One region of the Streptococcus nakanonensis genome, then DNA from elsewhere that is predicted to be linked to it. Evidence: predicted binding sites of a transcription regulator. Region 1 holds the regulator's gene; the other holds the start of a gene.

Region 1 (7,511 bases):
TTGCTGTTTTTCTAGTTCTCTTGATTTTTGGCTTTTTTGGCTGGAAAGGTCTTCAAATCGGTGCTTTGACAGCCGTTTTTAGCCTGAGGGAGAGTTTTGATAAGAGTGTCCATTTTGGGACTTCGCGTATTCTAGGAAATAGTATCGGTGGCCTCTATGCCCTCCTCTTCTTCCTATTAAATACCTTTTTCCACGAAGCCTTTTGGGTGACCTTGGTAGTTGTTCCAATTTGCACCATGTTAACCATTATGACAAATGTAGCCATGAATAACAAAGCAGGAGTTATTGGTGGTGTAGCAGCTATGTTAATCATTACCCTATCGATTCCGAGTGGCGAAACGATTTTGTACGTATTTGCGCGTGTATCAGAAACGTTCATGGGAGTTTTTGTCGCAATTCTCGTAAATTACGATATTGATCGTATTCGGCTCCTTTTAGAGAAAAAAGAAAAATAATGTTACATTTTATAACATTATCAATTGACGTTTGTCTTTTTTTAGACTATAATAGACAGAAAGAAGGAAATTGTAAATGAAGGAAAAAGAATTTCGCCGAAATATGGCTGTTTTTCCTATCGGCAGTGTTATGAAGTTGACCGATCTATCGGCGCGTCAGATTCGTTATTATGAAGATCAAGAGTTGATTAAACCTGATCGAAACGAAGGGAACCGTCGCATGTATTCCTTGAATGACATGGATCGTCTGCTTGAAATCAAAGATTATATCTCTGAAGGTTATAATATCGCTGCTATTAAGAAAAAATATGCTGAACGTGAAGCGAAATCCAAGAAAGCGGTGAGTCAGACTGAGGTGCGCCGTGCACTTCACAATGAACTCCTCCAACAGGGTCGCTTTGCTTCGGTGCAATCACCTTTTGGTCGCGGTTAGGCAACCGCAAGTAGTCATACATTAAGGAGAAAACTCATGCCAATCACAGCTGCAGATATTCGTCGTGAAGTCGAGGAAAAAAATGTTACCTTTATTCGTCTCATGTTTTCAGATATTTTGGGAACCATGAAAAACGTCGAAATTCCTGCCACAGATGAACAGTTAGATAAAGTCTTGTCAAACAAGGCGATGTTTGATGGATCTTCTATTGAAGGTTTTGTACGTATCAATGAGTCAGATATGTACTTGTACCCAGACTTGGATACTTGGACAGTCTTTCCTTGGGGAGATGAAAATGGAAGTGTTGCAGGTCTGATCTGTGATGTCTATACAACAGAAGGTGAACCATTTGCAGGTGACCCTCGTGGCAATTTGAAGCGTGCTCTTCGTCACATGGAAGAAGTAGGATTCAAATCTTTCAACCTTGGTCCAGAGCCAGAATTCTTCCTATTTAAGTTGGATGAAAATGGAGATCCAACGCTTGAAGTGAATGACAAGGGTGGCTACTTTGATTTGGCGCCTACTGACCTTGCGGACAATACACGTCGTGAGATTGTGAATGTCTTGACCAAAATGGGATTTGAAGTAGAAGCCAGTCACCACGAGGTTGCAGTTGGACAACATGAGATTGACTTCAAGTACGATGAAGTTCTCCGTGCTTGTGATAAGATTCAAATCTTTAAACTCGTTGTTAAAACCATTGCTCGCAAACATGGGCTTTACGCAACCTTTATGGCCAAACCAAAATTTGGTATTGCTGGATCAGGTATGCACTGTAATATGTCCTTGTTTGATGCAGAAGGAAACAATGCCTTCTTTGATCCAAATGATCCAAAAGGAATGCAGTTGTCAGAAACGGCCTACCATTTCCTTGGTGGTTTGATCAAACATGCTTACAACTATACTGCCATCATGAACCCAACGGTTAACTCATACAAACGTTTGGTTCCAGGTTATGAAGCGCCTGTTTACATTGCTTGGGCTGGTCGTAACCGTTCGCCACTTGTGCGCGTGCCTGCTTCACGTGGTATGGGAACTCGTCTTGAGTTGCGTTCAGTGGACCCAATGGCAAACCCATATATCGCGATGGCTGTTCTGTTGGAAGTTGGTTTGCATGGTATTGAAAATAAAATCGAAGCACCAGCTCCTATCGAAGAAAATATCTACATTATGACAGCAGAAGAGCGTAAGGAAGCTGGTATTACAGACCTTCCATCAACTCTTCACAACGCTTTGAAGGCTTTAACAGAGGATGAGGTTGTCAGAGCAGCTCTCGGAGAACACATCTATACTAGCTTCCTTGAAGCCAAACGAATCGAATGGGCAAGTTATGCAACCTTCGTTTCACAATGGGAAATTGATAACTATTTAGATCTTTATTAATATAGAGGAAAGATTGCCTGAGGGTAGTCTTTTTTCTTGTGTTTTATATCGAGGTGTGATATATTTTATATAACGAGGTGCGATATATCGAACTAAATAGGAGGTGGATATAAATGGAATTACCGGATAAGATTCGTCGTGTTTATCTTCCGATGACGGAAACGGGTTTTTATATCTTGTTCTGTCTGCAAAAGGAAGGTCATGGTTATAGTATTACGCAAAAGGTCAAGGAGATGACGGATTCGCAAGTTTCGATTAGTCCTGGAACTATGTATGGAACCTTGTCAAAGATGGAAAAGGATGGTTTGATTTCCTTTGTCCGCGAAGAGGAAAAACGGAAAATCTATCAGATCACAGACTTGGGACGAAAAGTCTTAGATATTGAATTGAAGCGTATTGAACGCCTCTACAGAAATAGTCGGGAGGAAGGATGATGGAAAAGAAAATTGTTTATCGAATTGCTACCATTGCGGATTATGATAGAGAGGCTTTATATCTTAGAAAAATGCATGCTAAGGGCTGGAAGCTTAGGAAAGTAAGCTATTCTATCTTATTGTTTGCAGTTAAGTATACCTTTGAAAAGTGTCACCCTGAGCAAGTGTCTTATCAGTTGGACTTTTATCCCATGAAAAAATCCGATATAGCCTCCTATTTACAATTATTTAAAGACTGTGGCTGGGAGCATATTACAGACTTTAATGGTTTTTCCTACTTTAGAAAACTTCATTCTGGAATTGAGTCGGATGCTGAGTTTGAAATTTATAATGACGCAGCCGGGAAGTTAGCTATGGTCAAACGGATTTTAACGAGGCGAATGCTTCCTATTTTGCTTCTCTTTTTAGCTCTACTACCGGTTTTCTCAAAGTTTGTCAGTGGGGGTAGTTCTTTCAGTGGGGAAGTATTTTTGATTTTCATAATAGATTGGGTTTTATTGATAGTTTTTGCGATTCAGATTTCTTATATTTTTTGGAGATTGAGTCAAAAGTGGAAAGAATTATCTAATAAATAACGCCAGGCGTGTTTTCTAATTTTGGGGTAAGACAATGAATAGCAGAGTACAATTTCGGATTTTCACTATTGTTGATTTGGACAAGGAAGAAGAATATTTACATGAGATGCATTTGAAAGGTTGGAGGTATAGAACGAGTCGTTTTGGTTTATTCTATTTTGACCAATGTCAACCAGACGATGTCATTTACCGTATCTATGATTCTAGATTTCTTAAAAAGCATAAGCGTGAACTGCAAGATTTTAGAAATAGAGATTGGGAATTGATAGAAAGAGGTTTTTGTTCAATTCTTCGTAAATCGTCTTCTAATTTACTTCCAGAGGATCAAGTCTATATGAGTAAGGGGCTCAGATGGGAAGTTATGCGATATAGATTTCGTTCATGTGCAGCTACTTTCTTAGGTGGTCTTGTTGTTTGTATGAGTTTGTTTCGAGAAGAACTGTCGCAACCTTTCTTTGTCATTTTTGTTCTATATGCCTTTATGATTTCTTATCTAATCCATGGTTATTTCAGACTAAAAAGGAAATATCAAGTAGATGGAAGGTGAGTTTCTCGGTCTGTAGACTGATTTTTAGCACTCTTGATAAAAGAGTGCTAATTTTTTGAGTTTTTATCTTGACATTCTCTTCTAAGGGTGTATAATAGAATTATAAGTTAGCACTTGAGTGTATCGAGTGCTAATTGGTCAGACAGAGAGGAGTGATGAGGTGGTTACAGAGCGTCAGCAGGATATTTTAAATCTGATTATTGACATCTTTACCAAAACGCACGAACCTGTCGGATCCAAAGCCTTGCAAGAGTCTATTAACTCTAGCAGTGCAACCATTCGTAATGACATGGCGGCTTTAGAAAAGCAAGGTTTGCTTGAGAAGGCTCATACTTCAAGCGGTCGGATGCCAAGTGTTGCTGGTTTTCAGTACTATGTAAAACACTCACTGGATTTTGATCGACTGGCTGAAAATGAGGTTTACGAGATTGTCAAAGCCTTTGATCAGGAATTCTTCAAGCTAGAGGATATTCTGCAAGAAGCTGCTAATCTACTGACAGACCTGAGTGGCTGTACGGTAGTGGCACTGGATGTTGAGCCGAGCAGGCAACGTTTGACAGCCTTTGATATCGTTGTTTTGGGGCAACATACAGCCTTGGCAGTATTTACCCTAGACGAATCGCGCACGGTTACCAGTCAATTTCTGATTCCAAGGAACTTCTTGCAGGAGGATTTGCTGAAACTGAAGAGTATCATTCAGGAACGTTTCCTCGGCCACACCGTTCTAGATATTCACTACAAGATTCGGACGGAGATTCCGCAGATTATCCAGCGTTACTTTACAACGACGGATAATGTTATCGATCTCTTTGAACACATCTTTAAGGAAATGTTCAACGAAAACATTGTGGTGGCGGGCAAGGTTAATCTCTTGAATTTTGCCAATCTGGCAGCTTATCAGTTCTTTGACCAACCGCAAAAGGTGGCTCTGGAGATTCGTGAGGGGTTGCGTGAGGATCAGATGCAAAACGTCCGTGTTGCAGACAGTCAAGAGTCCTGTCTAGCTGACCTAGCGGTGATTAGTAGCAAGTTCCTCATTCCTTATCGGGGAGTTGGAATTCTAGCCATTATCGGTCCTGTTAATCTGGATTACCAACAGCTAATCAACCAAGTCAATGTGGTCAACCGTGTTTTGACCATGAAGTTGACAGATTTTTACCGCTACCTCAGCAGTAATCATTACGAAGTACATTAAGATTGAAATCATTAAAGGAGGCGAAAATGGCCCAAGATATAAAAAATGAAGAAGTAGAAGAAGTCCAAGAAGAGGAAGTTGTGGAAACGGTAGAAGAAACAACTCCTGAGAAATCTGAGTTGGACTTGGCAAATGAACGTGCGGATGAGTTCGAAAATAAATACCTTCGCGCTCATGCAGAAATGCAAAATATCCAACGCCGTGCCAATGAAGAGCGTCAAAACTTGCAACGTTATCGTAGCCAGGATTTGGCAAAAGCAATCTTGCCATCACTCGATAATCTTGAGCGTGCACTCGCAGTTGAAGGATTGACAGACGATGTCAAAAAAGGATTGGAGATGGTGCAAGAAAGCTTGATTCACGCTTTGAAAGAAGAAGGAATCGAAGAAATCGCAGCTGATGGCGAATTTGACCATAACTATCATATGGCCATCCAAACTCTCCCAGCAGACGATGAACACCCAGCAGATACCATCGCCCAAGTCTTCCAAAAAGGCTACAAACTCCATGACCGCATCCTACGCCCAGCTATGGTAGTTGTCTATAACTAGTTTAGAAAACTTGACAAAACTTGTCCGAAATGACAATAAACTATGAAGAAAGATAAAATATGTTTGGCTTTGCAATAGTGAGCGAAGCGGACCAAAGACGATACTCTTCGCCGTGGCGCTATTTGCGCAAACTTTGAGACCTTAGGCTCAAAGTTTAGTCAAAGAGATTGACGAAGTCAAGCTCTGACGGCGCCGCCACTTAAGAAGAGTATCAAAAAGAAAAATAGAATATAAAATTTAAGGAGAAAAACACATGTCTAAAATTATCGGTATTGACTTAGGTACAACAAACTCAGCAGTAGCAGTTCTTGAAGGAACTGAAAGCAAAATCATCGCAAACCCAGAAGGAAACCGCACAACTCCATCTGTAGTATCATTCAAAAACGGCGAAATCATCGTTGGTGATGCTGCAAAACGCCAAGCAGTAACAAATCCAGATACAGTTATTTCTATCAAATCTAAGATGGGAACTTCTGAAAAAGTTTCTGCAAACGGCAAAGAATACACTCCACAAGAAATCTCAGCTATGATTCTTCAATACTTGAAAGGTTATGCTGAAGACTACCTTGGTGAAAAAGTAACTAAAGCAGTTATCACAGTTCCAGCTTACTTTAACGATGCTCAACGTCAAGCAACAAAAGATGCTGGTAAAATCGCTGGTCTTGAAGTAGAACGTATTGTCAACGAACCAACTGCAGCAGCCCTTGCTTATGGTTTGGACAAGACTGATAAAGAAGAAAAAATCTTGGTATTTGACCTTGGTGGTGGTACATTCGACGTATCTATCCTTGAATTGGGTGACGGTGTCTTCGACGTATTGTCAACTGCAGGGGACAACAAACTTGGTGGTGATGACTTTGACCAAAAAATCATCGACCACTTGGTAGCAGAATTCAAAAAAGAAAACGGTATTGACTTGTCTACTGACAAGATGGCAATGCAACGTTTGAAAGATGCAGCTGAAAAAGCGAAGAAAGACCTTTCTGGTGTAACTTCAACTCAAATCAGCTTGCCATTTATCACTGCTGGTGAAGCTGGACCTCTTCACTTGGAAATGACCTTGACTCGTGCGAAATTTGACGATTTGACTCGTGACCTTGTTGAACGTACAAAAGTTCCAGTTCGTCAAGCCCTTTCAGATGCAGGTTTGAGCTTGTCAGAAATCGACGAAGTTATCCTTGTTGGTGGTTCAACTCGTATCCCAGCCGTTGTAGAAGCTGTTAAAGCTGAAACTGGTAAAGAACCAAACAAATCAGTAAACCCTGACGAAGTAGTTGCTATGGGTGCTGCCATCCAAGGTGGTGTTATCACTGGTGATGTCAAAGACGTTGTCCTTCTTGATGTAACACCATTGTCACTTGGTATCGAAACAATGGGTGGTGTCTTCACAAAACTCATCGACCGCAACACTACTATTCCAACATCTAAATCACAAGTCTTCTCAACTGCGGCAGACAACCAACCAGCCGTTGATATCCACGTTCTTCAAGGGGAACGCCCAATGGCAGCAGATAACAAGACTCTTGGACGCTTCCAATTAACAGATATCCCAGCTGCACCTCGTGGAATTCCTCAAATCGAAGTAACATTTGATATCGACAAGAACGGTATTGTGTCTGTTAAGGCCAAAGACCTTGGAACTCAAAAAGAACAAACAATTGTCATCCAATCAAACTCAGGTTTGACTGACGAAGAAATCGACCGCATGATGAAAGATGCAGAAGCAAACGCTGAAGCAGATAAGAAACGTAAAGAAGAAGTTGACCTTCGTAACGAAGTAGACCAAGCGATCTTTGCGACTGAAAAGACAATCAAGGAAACTGAAGGCAAAGGATTCGACGCAGAACGTGACGCTGCCCAATCTGCCCTTGATGACCTTAAGAAAGCGCAAGAAGACAATAACTTGGACGACATGAAAGCAAAACTTGAAGCATTGAA
Region 2 (7,511 bases), 800 kb from region 1:
TCTCATACTCTGAAGCTAAAAGTGCCTTTGACGAATTGGATAGTCAAGTTGACCAAGAAACGACTCAGGAACTCATCTTCAAGGAACTTGATAAGCAATATGCCAAGTATGCCCGAAAGTATGAAGGATACGAACTGAAGCAGCGTTTAACTCAAGTTTTAGCACGAAAGGGCTACGATTTTTCGGATATAGCAAGCGCTCTTAGAGAATATCTTTAATATTTTCGTGTAAAATTCACAGATTTTAGGCATTTTTATGGTACAATAGTAAACGATAAACTTATAAATTGTAGAAAGTTGGTTAGTTATGAAACTTCCAAAAGAAGGCGACTTTATTACAATTCAAAGTTATAAGCATGATGGGAGTCTCCACCGAACTTGGCGGGACACCATGGTACTAAAAACAACAGAAAACGCCATTATTGGTGTCAACGATCATACACTGGTTACCGAAAGTGATGGTCGTCGTTGGGTCACTCGAGAACCGGCTATTGTTTACTTTCACAAGAAATATTGGTTTAATATCATTGCCATGATTCGTGATAATGGAATTTCCTACTATTGCAATATGGCTAGCCCCTACTATCTGGATGAAGAAGCACTGAAGTATATTGATTACGATTTGGATGTTAAAATTTTTACAGATGGGGAAAAACGTCTCTTGGACGTTGAAGAGTACGAGCGTCACAAACGCAAAATGAATTATTCTGATGATTTGGACTATATTTTAAAAGAACATGTCAAAATTCTTGTTGATTGGATTAACAATGGACGTGGTCCTTTCTTAGAAGCCTATGTAAACATTTGGTACAAGCGCTATGTAGAACTAAAGAATCGGTAAAGTTGTCAAACTAGGGTGAAAGCCCTGGTTTTTTTATTTGAAAAACCCAGCTTTTCAACTGGGTTGGTCTCTATATATCTAATTTAGTAACTGTAAATTTGATATGGGAATAATCTTTTTCAACATCCTTATCCAGCAAGAAAGCTGTAGCGTCCTTCTTAACCTGAACCAAGTCAATATTCTGAGCTTGAGCCGCATAGACACATCCACAATAACATTGACGATAGATATCATACTCTTCACACATCTCCACTGAACGTTTGTAGCCTTGATTTTTCTTGAAATCACTTGGAAGATAGTGGGTGGTATAAATCTTTTGCACATCAATTCCGATGCTGTTGATGGTTTGAGAATTTTTATGAGGACTGATAGTCAAGGCTGAGCCAAAGTAGTCAAAACCCAAGTCCATAGCCACTTGCGCTGTCTTATCCAGTCGGTAGTCAAAGCAAACCTTGCAACGGTCGCCACCTTCTGGCTCTTCCTCTAGTCCTCTAACTAATTTTCGGTATTCATTGGGTTCATAGGGAGCTTCTAGATACTGAACCGTATTCCCTGTCCGCTCATTGAAATCACTGACAAATTTCTTGGTAACATAGGCACGCTTATGGTATTCTGCCTTGGGATGGATATTAGAATTTGCAAAATAAATGCTCACATCTGCATACTTGGTCAAATATTCGAGGGTATAGGTACTACAAGGGGCACAGCAAACATGCATGAGAATACTTGGCCGTTGCTCATTTTTCTCCCATACTTGTACCATCTTCTGCATGACACGGTCATAATTAATTTTCTGATTAGGGTTCATCTTGCTCAGAATTTCTTCTACATCGATCATGTTTTTCTCCTTTTTCTAGTCTTATTTTATCATATAAGTTAGGAGAGCTCAAATCTATTTAGAAGTGAATAGCATAAAAAGGAGAGGTAGGCATTCCCTCCTTTTGTGTTTTTTATAAGTTGTTTTCTATAGAAAGCTTACATCATGCCGCCCATCATACTTGGATCCATTGCTGGAACTGGGGCTACTGGTTCTGGTTTATTGGCTACAACTGCTTCCGTAGTCAAAATCAAGCTGGCTACAGATGCTGCATTTTGTAGGGCTGAACGGCTCACTTTAACTGGGTCGATGATTCCCTCTTCAATCATGTTGACCCACTCGCCAGTTGCTGCGTTGAAACCTGTACCAAGCTCAGCATTTTTTAAACGATCGATAACAATAGAACCTTCGAATCCTGCATTGTGGGCAATTTGACGGACTGGTTCTTCCAATGCACGGAGAACAATATTGCGTCCTGTTGCTTCATCTCCTGTCAATTCCAAATTCATCACGGCTGGGATAACATTTACAAGGGCTGTTCCACCACCTGCAACGATACCTTCTTCAACAGCTGCACGAGTAGCATTGAGAGCATCTTCGATGCGGAGTTTCATTTCTTTCAACTCAGTTTCAGTTGCAGCACCGACCTTGATGACTGCTACACCACCTGACAATTTTGCCAAGCGTTCTTGCAATTTTTCACGGTCAAATTCAGAAGTTGTGGTTTCAATTTGAGACTTGATAACTGCAACACGGTGAGAAATCGCTTCAGGATTTCCAGCACCTTCTACGATAACAGTGCTATCTTTGTCCACAGTTACTCTCGCTGCTTGACCAAGAGCTTCAATTGTCGCATCTTTCAACTCAAGACCAAGGTCTTCTGTGATAACTGTTCCGCCTGTCAAGATAGCAATGTCTTCTAGCATAGCTTTGCGACGGTCGCCAAATCCAGGTGCCTTAACTGCTACTACGTTGAAGGTTCCACGAATCTTGTTCAAGACAAGAGTTGGAAGAGCTTCGCCGTCCACATCATCTGCAATAATCAAGAGCGGACGATTGCTTTGGAGAATACTTTCTAGGAGTGGCAAGATTTCTTGGATATTGGAAATCTTCTTATCAGTAATCAAAATATATGGATTTTCAAGGTCAGCCACCATTTTCTCGCTATCTGTCACCATGTACTGTGAAAGATAACCACGGTCAAACTGCATACCTTCTACAACTTCAAGCTCTGTTTCCATACCACGTGACTCTTCGATGGTAATGACTCCGTCTTTGCCAACTTTTTCCATGGCTTCAGAGATGTATTCGCCTACTTTTTCGGAACGAGAAGAGACGGCGGCAACCTGAGCGATGGCTTCTTTGTTGGCAACAGGGATGGCGTTGTTTTTCAAGGCTTCAACTGCTGCAGCAACTGCTGTTTCAATCCCACGACGAATGCCGATTGGATTTGCACCTGCTGTGACGTTTTTGATTCCTTCACGGACGATTGCTTGAGTCAAGACTGTTGCAGTCGTAGTCCCGTCACCTGCGATATCATTGGTTTTAGAAGCTACTTCTGATACCAATTTGGCACCCATATTTTCAAAATGGTCTTCCAATTCGATTTCTTTGGCAATGGTCACACCATCATTGGTAATCAAGGGTGAGCCAAATGATTTTTCCAACACAACGTTTCGACCTTTTGGTCCCAAGGTTACTTTAACAGTGTCTGCAAGGATATCGACACCACGAACCATAGCTGAACGGGCATCTGATGAAAATTTAATTTCTTTTGACATACTTACTTTCTCCTTCTATTCTTCAATGATAGCCAAGATATTAGCTTCGCCTACGATGATGTACTTTTCATCGCCATCTTTGACATCAAGACCTGCGTGAGCTTCAACCAAGACACGGTCTCCAGCTTTAACACTTGGAGCAACCAAGTCACCGTTCAAGGTACGAACACCTTGTCCAGCAGCTACAACTTTGGCTGTTTTTGTTTTTTCTTGGGCTGAGCCTGCAAGGACAAAGCCTCCAACAGTTTGTTCTTTTTCTTCTACTTTTAAGACAACACGGTCTCCTAATGGTTTCAACATCTGATTTCCTCCATGATGAACTACATATTATTAGCACTCTTTATATCTGAGTGCTAATTTATAGTTCTATTGTATCACTTGGTCAGAAATAGTCAAGAAAAAAGTCTGACTTTCTCAAGATAAAAAGCCTGAGAGCAACTCAGACTTTTCAATGTTTAAAATGGCAATTCTTCCTCTTCCAAAACCAAATCTGCCAAATCCTGCCCTGCGTTATTTTCTCGCATGGCACGTTGGGCACGACTTTCCAAGAGTTGGAATCCAGTAACAAGTACTTCGGTCACATAATTCATTTGACCATTTTTCTCAAAACGACGGGTACGCAATTCCCCATCAACGGAAATGAGACTACCTTTGGTTGCGTAGCTTGCCAAAGTTTCTGCTAGTCTGCCCCATAGGACCATATTGACAAAATCAGCTTCACGTTCACCATTTTGGTCTTTGTAACGACGATTTACAGCGATAGTTGCTCGCGCTACTGACTTGTCATTGCTGGTTTTGTGCAATTCTGGTGTAGACGTCAAGCGTCCAATTAAAATAACTTTATTATACATATTTTCTTCCTCCTACTTATCTATTCGTAGGAAATCAAAAAAAGTTACAGAAACTTGTAACTTTTCGAGAAAATTTTTTAGTTTTTATGAACCATGAAACCTGTCGCCTGTTGATTGGCCATAATGGTCATATCTGTAATCTGCACACGACGAGGTTGACTGGTCACATAGACTACTGTGTCTGCAATATCCTGAGCTTGCAAGGCTTCGATTCCCTGATAAACCGTCGCAGCCCGCTCTTTGTCACCATGAAAACGTACCGTTGAAAAATCTGTTTCGACAATTCCAGGCTGAATGGTCGTCACCTTGATATCCGTTGCGATGGTATCAATTCGCAGACCATCTGAAAAGGTCTTAACTGCTGCCTTGGTAGCTGAATAAACTGCTGCACCTGCATAGGCGTAGATTCCTGCGGTTGACCCCATGTTGATGATATGTCCTTGATTGGCTTTTACCATTGCTGGCAAGAAAGAGCGAGTGACTGCCATCAAACCTTTGACATTGGTATCCAGCATGGTCAACATATCCAGCTCTTCATAGTCCTGATAGGGAGCCAAGCCAAGAGCCAGACCGGCATTGTTGACCAGAATATCAATCTTCCCTATCGTTTCTAGAATACTGGAGCAAACAGTCTTCACCATAGTCATATCCGTGACATCTAGTGGAAAGGTCCAGACGGTTTGATTTGGAAAGACTTCTGCAAACTCCGACTTAAGAGCTTCTAGTCTATCTGTCCGTCGTCCTGTTAGAACGACATTCTCACCCTGCTCCAGATAAGCACGCGCAATTGCTTCACCGATTCCTGATGTCGCTCCTGTAATCACTACATTTTTTGCCATCTTATTTCCTTCTATCTGCTCTATCAGATACTGACAACTTCCTAGGCAGTCCAGTGTTTAGCTGGGTCGAATGGTGTTCCGACAACTTGGTCTTCTGATAATTCAATAATACCACGTTTTTGCGGAGCATTTGGCAGATACAATTCACGAGGACTGCACATCATGCCAAAACTCTTTTCACCACGAAGTTCGCCTGGGAAAATGAGGTTGCCTTTGGGCATCATAGCTCCAGGAAGAGCCACAATGGTTTTCAACCCAAGACGCGCATTAGGAGCCCCTGCAACGATTTGTACAGTCTTGTCACTTGATACTGCAACTTGGCAGATGTTGAGGTGGTCACTATCTGGATGGGCTACCATCTCGACAATCTCACCAACAACAAACTTAGGTTCCTTGTCATTGACAATTTCTTCTGTAAATCCTTCCGTCTGCAATTCTTGATTCAAACGAGCGACTTGCTCATCTGATAAAAAGACTTGACCGCGCTCTGCAATTTCAAAGAAACTTGAAACTTCAAAAATATTCCAAGCCACTGTTTCCCCATTATCTTTGAGGAAAACACGAGCCACCTTGCCTTTGCGCTCCACATCCAGTTTGGCATCTCCGCTATTTTTCACGATGACCATAAGGACATCACCGACATGTTCTTTGTTATATGTAAAAATCATTGTTTATATTTTCTCCTATTTCAGTCCTGCTAAAAAGTCATTAATTTGTTGCTTGCTTTTACGGTCGCGATTGACAAAACGGCCGATTTCCTTGTCCTTTTCTAGAACAACAAGGCTAGGAATTCCGTAAACATCCCAGAGTTTAGCCAAATCCATATACTGGTCTCGGTCCACTCGAATAAAGGTGAACTCTGGATTGGTCTCCTCAATTTCTGGTAAGGCAGGATAGATATAACGGCAATCGCCACACCAGTCCGCCACAAAAAGGAAAACCTTCTTGCCATCTTTTTCTACTAAAGATGCCAATTCTTCTAAACTTTCTGGCTGTATCATAAGACTTCCTCCTCATAGACTAGGTCTTCATTTTCATAGACAAAGGTATAGTGACGGCCATCTTCAAAAATGACGCCACCAACCAAGCTCTCTAGACTGCTTTCATAGACTTGAACATAGAGGGTCGCAATTTCCCCCATGTCTGAAAAATGGTCTCGCACAATCGCTGTCAACTCTTCCTGAGTCTTCATGAGCTTACGGTCATCTGCAACTTTTTTCGTAGCAAGGGCAAGGCTCCCAATACCAAGCAGAGCCAGACCTGCCATCCACATTTTTTTAGCTTTCATACCATTCATTTTAACACAAAAAAGGCTTTAGGACAAATGAGGAAGCAGCAGAAAAGCAAGTAAAAAGCCTCTTCCTTTAAGGAAAAGGACTTCTTATACTCAATGAAAATCAAAGAGCAAACTAGGAAGCTAGCCGCAGGCTGCTCAAAGCACTACTTTGAGGTTGTAGATAGAACTGACGAAGTCAGCTCAAAGCACTGTTTTGAGGTTGTGGATGAATCTGACGTGGTTTGAAGAAATTTTCTAAGAGTATTATTCTTATTGCCAGGCACCTGAGTTGCCAACGTAGTAACCATCAGGTGTGTAGGTATTGCGAAGCATCTTACCTGATGAAGCCAGATAATACCACTTACCATTGTCTTTGACCCAATCATTCGCAATCATGGCACCAGAAGAACTTGCATAATACCATTCTCCCTTGTCATAAACCCAAGTGCTTGCTTTCATGGCTCCTGAGCAATTAAAGGTTCAAAAAGCTGTCCAATATCATTCATTTTTTTAAAAACATTTGACACTACATCATCCACGCTGTAGGACATAGATACATCAAACGTAAGAGCCAAAATATCGAAAAATATACAACTTTTAAAGGCAACATTTCATTTTTTAAAGTCTAACAACCATAGAACTGAAATCAGAGCAAGGCATCAATTTCCTACTCTTAGTACGCCTATTTTGATGATTGAAGTGAAGATTTTTTTATTTAACGTAGACAATCCCCAATTTCCCAAAAGCCACATCTCCACGGATAATCAAGGTTTTACTTGTTGGGGCTAGAGAAGTATCTGCCTTGGCTACACCACAGAAAGTTTCCACCTTCAAATCAACTCTCCAATGTTGGGGAACATAGATAACTGCCTTTCCAAAACCAACTTCTACTTTCAGGGTTGCAGTATCTCCTAAAATCTCTGCATTGTCGTAATATATCTTGGCATTGCCAAAACCAACTTCTACTTGATCCTCTACCAATTCTTGATTTTGCTTGTAGAAAGTCCCAGTCCCAAAAGCAACTTCCTTATCTGTAAGAATGTTTTTTTCACCATCATACCACCATTTTTTTCCATTCCAAGTTCTGTTAGAATGAGTGAGTGCGCT

What was found. The regulator HrcA, encoded in region 1, represses chaperone genes, less so after heat shock. The targets are predictions, from matches to a motif close to TTAGCACTCNNNNNNNNNGAGTGCTAA.
Region 2: groES (co-chaperone GroES) is a predicted target of HrcA. The motif match lies at 3,769-3,795, and genes of this name have one in related genera.

The regions. Positions count from the first base shown of each region.
Region 1 covers NZ_AP027139.1:1,670,392-1,677,902, reverse strand. The annotation lists gene AC6I9F_RS07980 (FUSC family protein) at 1-455, shown strand, start outside; gene glnR (transcriptional repressor GlnR) at 532-888, shown strand; gene glnA (type I glutamate--ammonia ligase) at 925-2,271, shown strand; gene AC6I9F_RS07965 (PadR family transcriptional regulator) at 2,385-2,705, shown strand; gene AC6I9F_RS07960 (DUF2812 domain-containing protein) at 2,705-3,280, shown strand; gene AC6I9F_RS07955 (DUF2812 domain-containing protein) at 3,315-3,827, shown strand; gene hrcA (heat-inducible transcriptional repressor HrcA) at 3,988-5,022, shown strand; gene grpE (nucleotide exchange factor GrpE) at 5,049-5,573, shown strand; gene dnaK (molecular chaperone DnaK) at 5,827-7,511, shown strand, end outside.
Region 2 covers NZ_AP027139.1:345,965-353,475, reverse strand. The annotation lists gene recX (recombination regulator RecX) at 1-218, shown strand, start outside; gene ntdP (nucleoside tri-diphosphate phosphatase) at 307-840, shown strand; gene AC6I9F_RS01825 (epoxyqueuosine reductase QueH) at 911-1,678, opposite strand; gene groL (chaperonin GroEL) at 1,816-3,438, opposite strand; gene groES (co-chaperone GroES) at 3,454-3,738, opposite strand; gene AC6I9F_RS01810 (single-stranded DNA-binding protein) at 3,894-4,289, opposite strand; gene AC6I9F_RS01805 (SDR family NAD(P)-dependent oxidoreductase) at 4,367-5,128, opposite strand; gene ytpR (YtpR family tRNA-binding protein) at 5,170-5,796, opposite strand; gene AC6I9F_RS01795 (thioredoxin family protein) at 5,812-6,129, opposite strand; gene AC6I9F_RS01790 (DUF4651 domain-containing protein) at 6,126-6,425, opposite strand; gene AC6I9F_RS01785 (hypothetical protein) at 6,519-6,650, shown strand; partial or broken gene AC6I9F_RS01780 (N-acetylmuramoyl-L-alanine amidase family protein) at 6,675-6,872, opposite strand; gene AC6I9F_RS01775 (LiaF transmembrane domain-containing protein) at 7,116-7,511, opposite strand, start outside.